Regions from separate parts of the Streptomyces daghestanicus genome, predicted to be linked through region 1. Evidence: riboswitches for the same ligand, from Rfam matches in the RefSeq annotation. Region 1 holds a riboswitch; the other holds the start of a gene.
What was found. A riboswitch is a leader RNA that binds a small molecule or an ion and turns the genes downstream of it on or off. The one in region 1 is predicted to bind cyclic di-AMP.
Positions count from the first base shown of each region.

Region 2: linked by a shared signal. The riboswitch ahead of Sdagh_RS03605 (C40 family peptidase) and the one ahead of Sdagh_RS15680 (C40 family peptidase) in region 1 are both predicted to bind cyclic di-AMP.

Region 1 covers NZ_BNDX01000008.1:1,390,639-1,395,264, reverse strand. Annotated here, with positions in the region: gene Sdagh_RS15685 (tellurite resistance/C4-dicarboxylate transporter family protein) at 1-537, opposite strand, end outside; gene Sdagh_RS15680 (C40 family peptidase) at 565-1,734, opposite strand; cyclic di-AMP (ydaO/yuaA leader) riboswitch at 1,743-1,915, opposite strand; gene pcrA (DNA helicase PcrA) at 2,148-4,626, shown strand, end outside.
Region 2 covers NZ_BNDX01000002.1:747,458-752,083, reverse strand. Annotated here, with positions in the region: gene Sdagh_RS03620 (urease subunit beta) at 1-64, opposite strand, end outside; gene Sdagh_RS03615 (urease subunit gamma) at 76-378, opposite strand; partial or broken gene Sdagh_RS03610 (IS110 family transposase) at 908-1,273, shown strand; cyclic di-AMP (ydaO/yuaA leader) riboswitch at 1,727-1,863, shown strand; gene Sdagh_RS03605 (C40 family peptidase) at 1,867-2,340, shown strand; gene Sdagh_RS03600 (DUF6328 family protein) at 2,462-3,127, shown strand; gene Sdagh_RS03595 (ATP-binding protein) at 3,169-3,645, opposite strand; gene Sdagh_RS03590 (helix-turn-helix domain-containing protein) at 3,859-4,626, shown strand, end outside.

The DNA of each region.
Region 1 (4,626 bases):
GAGGAGGGCGGCGGCGTAGAGCACCAGGCCGAGCCAGAACGGCACCAGCGCCGCGTGCGCGAGCCAGGGCGTCGAGGTGGTGGCGGCCAGCGTGGCGCCGAGCACGGCGAGCCCCTGTGTCGCCACACAGCCCAGGAACACCGCGCCGGGCATGGACCGCCCCCAGTGCCGGACCACCAGGACGATCAGCCCCGGCCACAGCGCCGTCGCCAGGGCGAGCAGCGCGGCTGCCAGGAACTGCCCGCCGAGCAGGGCGAAGCGGGTGCCTAGCACGGTCGTCGCGGCGATCGCGGTGAGCGCGCCCGGTGTCGCCGCCCGGGCCACCCACGTCGGTCGCTCGCGCAGCAGCAGGACGGTGAAGTTCAGCGCCAGGCCCAGCCAGGCGGCGCAGCCCAGTACCAGGGAGATCCCGGACAGGGTCTCGTGGCCGGCCAGGTGCAGGCCGACGGAGACGATGCCGGTCGCCATGACGGCGGCTCCGGCCGCCGGCGGACGCCCCGCCCACCAGGCGCGCAGAGCGGAGGTCCCGGATGACATGGCGCCGATGCTAGAGAGCGGAGCCGCTCAGGCCGGGCGCACCACGCTGTGGATCGACGACTCCCCGTCGTAGTAGACGGACTCCTCACGGACGTACGCGCCCGGTTTCGGGGCGTGGATCATCATGCCGTCGCCGATGTAGATCCCGACGTGCGAGATGTCGTCGTAGAAGAAGACCAGGTCACCGGGGCGTGCGGCGGAGATCGAGACCGTCGTGCCGGCGTTGACCTGGTCGTAGGTGGTGCGGGGCAGGTCGACGCCCGCGTCCTTCCAGGCGGCCTGGGTGAGGCCGGAGCAGTCGTAGGAGCCGGGGCCGGTGGCGCCCCAGACGTACGGTTTGCCGATCTGGGCGCGGGCGAAGGCCAGTGCCTTCTCCGCCGCGGTGGCGTACCCGGGGTCGGGGGAACCGGACGAGGACGAGGCGGACGAGGAGGTGGTGCCGGACGCGGCCTCCTGTGCGGCCGCCGCGGCCTCCTCCTGCCGTCTCTGCTCCGCGGCCTGCTGCCGGGCCAGTTCCTCGGCCTTGCGGGCCGCCTCCTCCTGCTTCTTCTTCTCGATCGCCGCGAGCCGTGCCTGCTCCTCGGCGGTCAGGTCGGCAAGGAGCCGGCGCGCGGAGGACAGTTTCGTCCGGACGGTGGCCTTGGCCGTCTTCAGGTCGGTCTGCGCGTCGGTCAGCGTCCGCAGGCTCTCGGTGGCCTCCCGGCGCTTCTCCATCGTCTCGGCCTGCTGGGTGGCGTAGTCGTCGACCAGCTGCTTCTGGCGGCCGGTGAGCCGGTCCATCAGCTGGTTCTGGTCGAAGTAGTCCTGCGGCGAGTCCGCGAGCAGGAGGGTCGCGGTGTCGGAGACGGACGTGCCGGTGCGGTACTGGGCGGCGGCGAAGGAACCCAGCTCCTCGCGCGCGTCGTTGAGTTCCTGGGTGCGCGCGGCGAGGGAGTCGAGGAGGCCGTCGACCTGCTCGCGCTGCTTCGCGGTCTTCTCCTTGGCCGCGTTGTACTTCTCGGTGGCCGCCCCGGCCTGGCGGTAGAGGTCGTCGACCTTCCGCTGGACCTCTTCGAGGCTCGGCCGGTCGTCGGCGGGAGCGGCGGTGGCCGTCTGGGACAGCAGGGCCACCGAGGTGAGCGCGGCCGTGGCGAGGGCGGGGGTCCGTATGCCCGCCACGCGTGATCCGGCGGGACGGGACTTGCGGTGCGACGCCAAGGGAGGCGACTCCTTCCGTGCTCCGCCTACCGGGTTAGCTGTCGGGTTCGGGCGGTGGTGGTACGGAAGGCTGCCCTACGGTCCGGCCCGGGGCCGGGCTGTGAACCGATTCACCCCATGTCACGGTGGGTCCCCGGTTCCGGGTGCCGAGCGGGCACGCCGGATTCGGCGGAGGCCGCGCGGCCCGGCGACGGTTCGCCGGTGGGGGTCGTGCGGCCCGCCCGCACCGTAGCCAACTCGTGTGCTGCCTGTGAAGGTTGAAGGGTGATATGCCCGATACATTTTCGTGACCTGGGGCAGGAGTCTCACGGTGCGTGATGCGAGGTGACGGCAGCGTGTCCGGCGGTCCGGTCGCCGGCGGGTTTTCCACAGGGCGTCCGGTTGTCGGTGGGGCGCCCTAGACTCGTAGAGCGATGAGCAGCCTCTTTGACGACAGCTTCCTGGCGAGCCTCCAGGCCCCCCGCGGCCATGAGGAGGAGCCTCTGCCCCCACCCGAGGACGAGCACGTACCGGAGCCGATCCCGGACGATCTGTTCGCCGGGAAGTTCGACGCGCCGCCGGACCGGGACGCGTACTACCGGGACGGTGCCCCACGCCCGGTCCTGGACCCCGCCGCCCTCCTGGAGGGGCTGAACGAGAACCAGCGCGCCGCGGTCGTCCACGCCGGCTCCCCGCTGCTCATCGTGGCCGGCGCCGGCTCCGGCAAGACCCGCGTCCTCACGCACCGCATCGCCTACCTGCTCGCCCAGCGCGGCGCCCACCCCGGCCAGATCCTCGCGATCACCTTCACCAACAAGGCCGCGGGCGAGATGAAGGAGCGCGTCGAGCAGCTCGTCGGCCCGCGCGCGGGCGCGATGTGGGTGATGACCTTCCACAGCGCGTGCGTCCGCATCCTGCGCCGGGAGTCGAAGAAGCTCGGCTTCACCTCGTCGTTCTCGATCTACGACGCCGCCGACTCCAAGCGGCTGATGGCGCTGGTCTGCAGGGACCTCGACCTCGACCCCAAGCGGTTCCCGCCCAAGGCGTTCAGCGCCAAGATCAGCAATCTGAAGAACGAGCTGATCGACGAGGAGGACTTCGCGGCCCAGGCCGCCGACGGCTTCGAGAAGACCCTCGCCCAGGCGTACGCGCTCTACCAGGCGCGGCTGCGCGAGGCCAACGCCCTCGACTTCGACGACCTGATCATGACCACGGTCCACCTGCTCCGCGCCTTCCCGGACGTCGCCGAGCACTACCGCCGCCGTTTCCGGCACGTCCTGGTCGACGAGTACCAGGACACCAACCACGCCCAGTACGCCCTGGTGCGCGAGTTGGTCGGCACCGCCTCCGAACACCCCGTCGACGTGCCGCCCGAGGCCGAGGTGCCGCCCGCCGAGCTGTGCGTCGTGGGCGACGCCGACCAGTCGATCTACGCCTTCCGCGGCGCGACCATCCGCAACATCCTCCAGTTCGAGGAGGACTACCCGGACGCGGTCACGATCCTGCTGGAGCAGAACTACCGCTCCACGCAGACCATCCTGAGCGCCGCCAACGCGGTCATCGAGCGCAACGAGTCGCGCCGGCCGAAGAACCTGTGGACCAACGCGGGCGCCGGCGCGCAGATCACCGGGTACGTCGCCGACACCGAGCACGACGAGGCGCAGTTCGTCGCCGACGAGATCGACCGGCTCACGGACGCGGGCGACGCCAAGGCCGGCGACGTCGCCGTCTTCTACCGCACCAACGCCCAGTCCCGTGTCTTCGAAGAGGTCTTCATCCGCACCGGCCTGCCCTACAAGGTCGTCGGCGGCGTCCGCTTCTACGAACGCAAGGAGGTCCGGGACGTCCTGGCCTACCTGCGCGTCCTCGCCAACCCCGAGGACTCGGTACCGCTGCGCCGCATCCTCAACGTGCCCAAGCGAGGGATCGGCGACCGTGCCGAGGCGATGATCGACGCCCTCGCGCAGCGGGAGAAGATCAGCTTCCCGCAGGCGCTGCGGCGCGTGGACGAGGCGTACGGCATGGCCGCGCGCTCCGCCAACGCCGTCAAGCGCTTCAACACGCTCATGGAGGACCTCCGTACGGTCGTCGAGTCCGGCGCCGGACCGGCCACCGTGCTGGAGGCGATACTCGAACGCACCGGTTACCTCGCGGAGTTGCAGGCCTCCACCGACCCGCAGGACGAGACCCGCATCGAGAACCTCCAGGAACTCGCGGCGGTCGCCCTGGAGTTCGAGCAGGAAGCGGGCGAGGGCGAGTCCTCCGGCGGGCTCGCCGCCTTCCTGGAGCGGGTGGCGCTGGTCGCCGACTCCGACCAGATCCCGGACGAGGAGGACGGCGACGGTGTCGTCACCCTGATGACGCTGCACACCGCCAAGGGCCTGGAGTTCCCGGTCGTCTTCCTGACCGGCATGGAGGACGGCGTCTTCCCGCACATGCGCGCCCTCGGCCAGACCAAGGAGCTGGAGGAGGAGCGGCGCCTGGCGTACGTCGGCATCACGCGCGCGCGGGAGCGGCTCTACCTGACCCGCTCGACCATGCGCAGCGCCTGGGGGCAGCCGTCGTACAACCCGCCCTCCCGGTTCCTGGAGGAGATCCCCGCCGCTCATGTGGCGTGGAAGCGGACCGGAGCGAGCGCGTCCGCTTCGGCCGCGGGTCCGGTCTCGGGGGTGGCGGCCTCGCTGTCGTCGTCGCGGTCCCGTTCGTCGGCGGCCGGCGGGTCGGGCTTCGCCACCAGCCGCGCCGGTGAGAAGCCGACCGTGTCGCTGGCCGTCGGTGACCGGGTCACCCATGACCAGTTCGGGCTCGGCACGGTGGTCGGCGTGAAGGGCACGGGAGCCAACGCCGAGGCGACGATCGACTTCGGTGACGCCAAGCCGAAGCGGCTGCTGCTGCGGTATGCGCCGGTGGAGA
Region 2 (4,626 bases), on a different contig from region 1:
TGGTGTCGCGGCCCTCGTTGTAGACGATCGGACCGTCGGCGAACAGGATCTCTCCGGGGATCACGGCGGCTCCCCTCAGACGATCGGGTCGTGGACGGTGACGAGCTTGGTGCCGTCCGGGAAGGTCGCCTCGACCTGCACGTCGTGGAGCATCTCGGGGATGCCCTCCATGACGTCGTCCCGGGTGAGCAGTTCGCGCCCGGAGGACATCAGTTCGGCGACGGTGCGGCCGTCCCGGGCGCCCTCCAGGATGTGCGACGTGATGAGGGCGACGGCCTCGGGGTGGTTCAGCTTCAGGCCGCGTGCCCGGCGCTTCTCGGCGACGTCGGCCGCCACATGGATGAGCAGCCGCTCTTGCTCGTGCGGGGTCAGTCGCACGTCCCACCTCACAGTCCTCGCTCCGGACCGTGCGGGTCCGGTTGCCGCAGCCACGGGGCAACGTCGCAGATGGCCGAAGCGGCAGGCTAGTTGCACCGGGTTTCGCTCACGTTAACCCGCCCAAGATCACTTCTCGTTGCCCGAGGCGACTTCTTGGGGGCCCCTTTGCCCGTCCTTGGCCGGGCGGGCGGAGGGGGCGCCCGTCCGGCCCCGCGCGGCCGGGCCGGCCCCGGGCCCGCCGGACCGGGTGCGGAGCGGGCGCCGGCGCCCCGTCAGCTTCTTCACGGTCCCGCAAGAGGGCCGCTGGCCTCCGGGCCCGGCGTGACTGTCGTCCCCTGCCGAACGGATGACCTGGGGGTGGTGTCACCGGGCCCGAGGGGTGCCGTCGGAGACGCTGATCAGAGGTCCGACCACCGCCGCGCGCCGGGCGCAGTGCCCGGCCGTTTGCGGGCGGCAGGTCCGCATGACGTGGATGCGCGAGAACGGCACCCGAGTGTGAGGCCGGCACGCATCGACGCATGGGGGCACGATGGTCGACATCGATGGGGTGGGCGTCTTCCTGGGCCTGGACGTCGGCAGGCACGCGCACCACGGACACGGCCCGACTCCGGCCGGGAAGAGGGTCTTCGACACCCCGCTGCCGAACGGCGAGCTTCACCTGCGGGCCGTGTCCGGCAAGCTGAAGGCCGAGTTCGGCACTGTCCTGGTGGTCGTGGACCAGCCCGCCTCGATCGGCGCCCTCCCGCGCACGGTCGCCCGGGACTCGGGCTGCGAGGTCGCCCGTCCGCCCGGACTGGCGATGCACAGGATCGCCGGCCTCCACCCCGGCGAAGCCAGGACCGACGCGAAGGACGCCGCAGTCATCGCGGACGCGGCCCGCACCATGCCGCACACCCCCGGAGCGGGCGACGCACGGCCCGGACCACCCGGCCGCCGGGGGTGCCGGCCGACGCTCCCGCCCGCCCCCTGCGCGGTCCCCTCCGGACAGGGCGGAACGGACCGAACGGCGTACCCCCCTTCGGCGTAGGAACACGTCCTTCTCCGGACCCGTCCGGCTTGCGCAACGCGCCTGGTCCGGGAGCGGAATGACCTGTTCCGCCGCTGGTCGGACGGTCAGCGGCGCCGTCCCGCCGTCCGGGACGCGGGGCCTTCCACCCGAACGGGTGAGTGGTGAGTAACAACACAAACCACCCGTTCCGTTGGGATTTTCCGACTTCGGTGCGTCAAGATCCCTGTCTGACGACAAGACCCCGCCGCAGTGGCGGGGCGATCCGGGCGGACGCCGAGTCCTGCCGCCGCCCGGATGACCGGTCGACAGGAGTGGATCGGCAGGAGTGGAGGACCCGAGCATGACGGGTCGCCGGAACGGTCACGCCATGGCCGGAGCCGAGCAGCCCTTGGGGTGAAGCCGCGTTCGCGCGGCCGGGCAACTTCGCCAGCCCGAATCCGACAGGTCATCCTTCACAGGCGGCTGACGAAGGGTTGCGCATGACTGCGCTCAATCGTGTCCCGTCGCTGATGGTCCGTGCCGGCACGGCCTCGGCCCTCACCATCGCCGCCGTGGGCGGCTCGATCGTGGTTCCCGGCATCGCCTCCGAGGCCGCCGCGGCCACCCACGCGACCAAGGCGCTGAAGATCGCGGCGTCCAAGAAGGGCGCCCCGTACCGCTACGGGGCCACCGGGCCGTCCCGGTTCGACTGCTCCGGGCTGACGCTGTACTCGTTCAAGAAGGCCGGCAAGAAGCTGCCGCGCACGGCGGCCCAGCAGTACAACCGGACGCGCCACATCACGGCCTCCAGCCGCAAGGCCGGCGACCTGGTGTTCTTCCACTCGGGCCGGAGCGTGTACCACGTGGGGATCTACGCCGGGAAGGGCAAGATCTGGCACGCCCCGAAGACCGGTGACGTGGTCCGGCTCCAGAAGATCTGGACGAAGAGCGTCTGGTACGGCCGGGTGAAGTGAGCCGCCCGAGGGGGTGCCGGCGGCCCCGGCGGGCGGTCGTGACGGCCGGTCACCCCCTCGGATTCGCACGTCCGTGCGCACGGTCGGGAGTGATCCGGGCCCCTCGGGATATCCGTGGGGCATGGCCGACCACCGTCCCTGCACCGCGCGGGGTGAGACCCCGCTGCAGCGCGCCGACCGCAACTTCGGCGAGCTGCTCCAGGAGCTGCGGGTCACCCAGACGGGCGTGCAGATCCTCTTCGCCTTCCTGCTGTCCCTGGCGTTCACCCCGCGCTTCCCCGACCTCGACACGGTCCAGCGGGCCACGTACGTCACCACGCTGCTGCTCGCGGTGCTCGCCGCCATCCTGTTCACCGCGCCGGCCGCGCTGCACCGCTCGCTCTTCCAGCAGGGCGCCAAGGCGCACATCGTGCGGGTGTCCTCGCGGCTCGCCTCGGCCGGCATGGGAGTTCTGGTGTTCGCGTTCACCGGCGCGGTGCTGCTCGTCGTGGACGTGACGGCCGGCCGCGCGGGCGGGCTGGCGGCGGGCGCGACGACGCTGCTGCTCTGCCTGGGGCTGTGGGGCCTGCTCCCCCGCCTGGTGCGGCGGCGTACGGCGGGGCGCACCTCCGAGGAGCCCGCGGGGGACGCCGCCGGCCCCCGGGCGGACGCGGCGGCCGAACCCCTCGGCGGCGCGTACGCCGGTGCCGGGCGGGCGTCCGGCGGGAGCCGGTCCGCGGCGGCCCGGCGGCTCCCGGAGCCCCGGCGCCGGAACCCGGCGCGCACCGGGCCGTCGACGCGGCGCTGACCCGCCGTCCGCCGCGCCGCGCGCCCCCCGCGCCCGGCGCCTCACTCCGGCGGGTCCCGCCGGTTCGGCCGGGAGGCCCTCGCCGCGGCCGGTTCCGGCCGGGTCCGCCAGGGCAGTTCGACGGAGACGGTCTTGCCGCCCTCCCGCGTGGAGCGGACCGTCAGCCGGCCCCCGCACTCGGCGGCGAGCCAGCGGATGATCACCATGCCGCGCCCGTTGTCCTGCTGGACGGCGGCGGGCAGCCGTTTGGGGAACCGCGGATGGCTGTCGGTGACCCCGATCCACAGGTGTTCGTCGTGGTCCAGCGCCAGGTCCACGGTGAAGGTGGGCGACTGCCCGAGGGTGTGCTGCACGACATTGGTGGCCAGCTCCGACACGATGAGCCGGACCGTGTCGGACACGTCCGTGTCCGCGGGCAGTCCCCACTCCGCGAGCGTGCCGACGACATAGGTCCGGGCGGCGGAGACCGAGGCGGGATCGCTCGGCAGAGTGACGGATGCTTCCAGATGATCTGCCATGGCGACGTCGTCCCTTTCCTGCGGGACCGCGGCCCGACACGGAGTGGACGGTTCGAGTACGGTCCCGGACTGTGCTTGGTCGCCAGAGTGCCATCACCCCACTGGTGGAGGAGGCGATCCCCCAAGATATGCATATATCTGTCGCTCGAAGCGGTGAACTCTGCGCCAGCAGACCTTTTCCGGGCGGCTCAAAAGGAGTAAAGGAGTGGGCCCATGCGGCACGGCCCTGTGGTGCGCCGTCGCAAACTCGGCGCCGAACTGCGCGCCCTGCGTACGCGGGCGGGAATCACCAGCGGTGAGGCGGCCCGGCTGGCCGGCTGGCACCAGTCGAAAGTCAGCCGGATCGAGACCGGGACGAGCGGGGCGAAACCCGGCGACGTGGATTTGCTCCTGGACGTCTACGGCGTGGCCGACACCCAGCTCCGCGAAGTGCTCCTGGCCCTGGCCGGCTCCGAGGACGACGGCGGCAGCCGGCAGCACTGGTGGCACCCCTACCGCGGGGTACTGCCGCCCGCCTACCGGGACTTCATCAGCCTGGAGTCGCAGGCCGGCACGATGCGCACCCTGGAGACCACCGTCGTCCCCGGCCTCCTGCAGACCCCGGAGTACGCCCGCGAGGTGACCCGGGCCGCGATGGACGGACTGCCCGAGGAGCGGATCGACGCGCTGGTGCAGGTGCGGCTGACCCGGCAGGACGTGCTGCGTTCGGCCACGCCGCTGCGGCTCAGCGCCGTACTGGACGAGGCCGTCCTGCGCCGGCGGGTGGGCGAGCCCGGCGTCATGGCCCGCCAGCTGGAACGGCTGGTCGACGCGGCCCGGCTGCCCCATGTCCGGCTCCAGGTACTGCCGTTCGCCGCCGGGGCGCACATCGGTGTCACCGGCCCTTTCGTTATTTTCTCTTTTTCGAGCACTTCTGATCTGGATGTAGTTGTTCTCGACCACTTGACGAGTAGCCTCTATCTGGAACGGAAAGAAGACCTG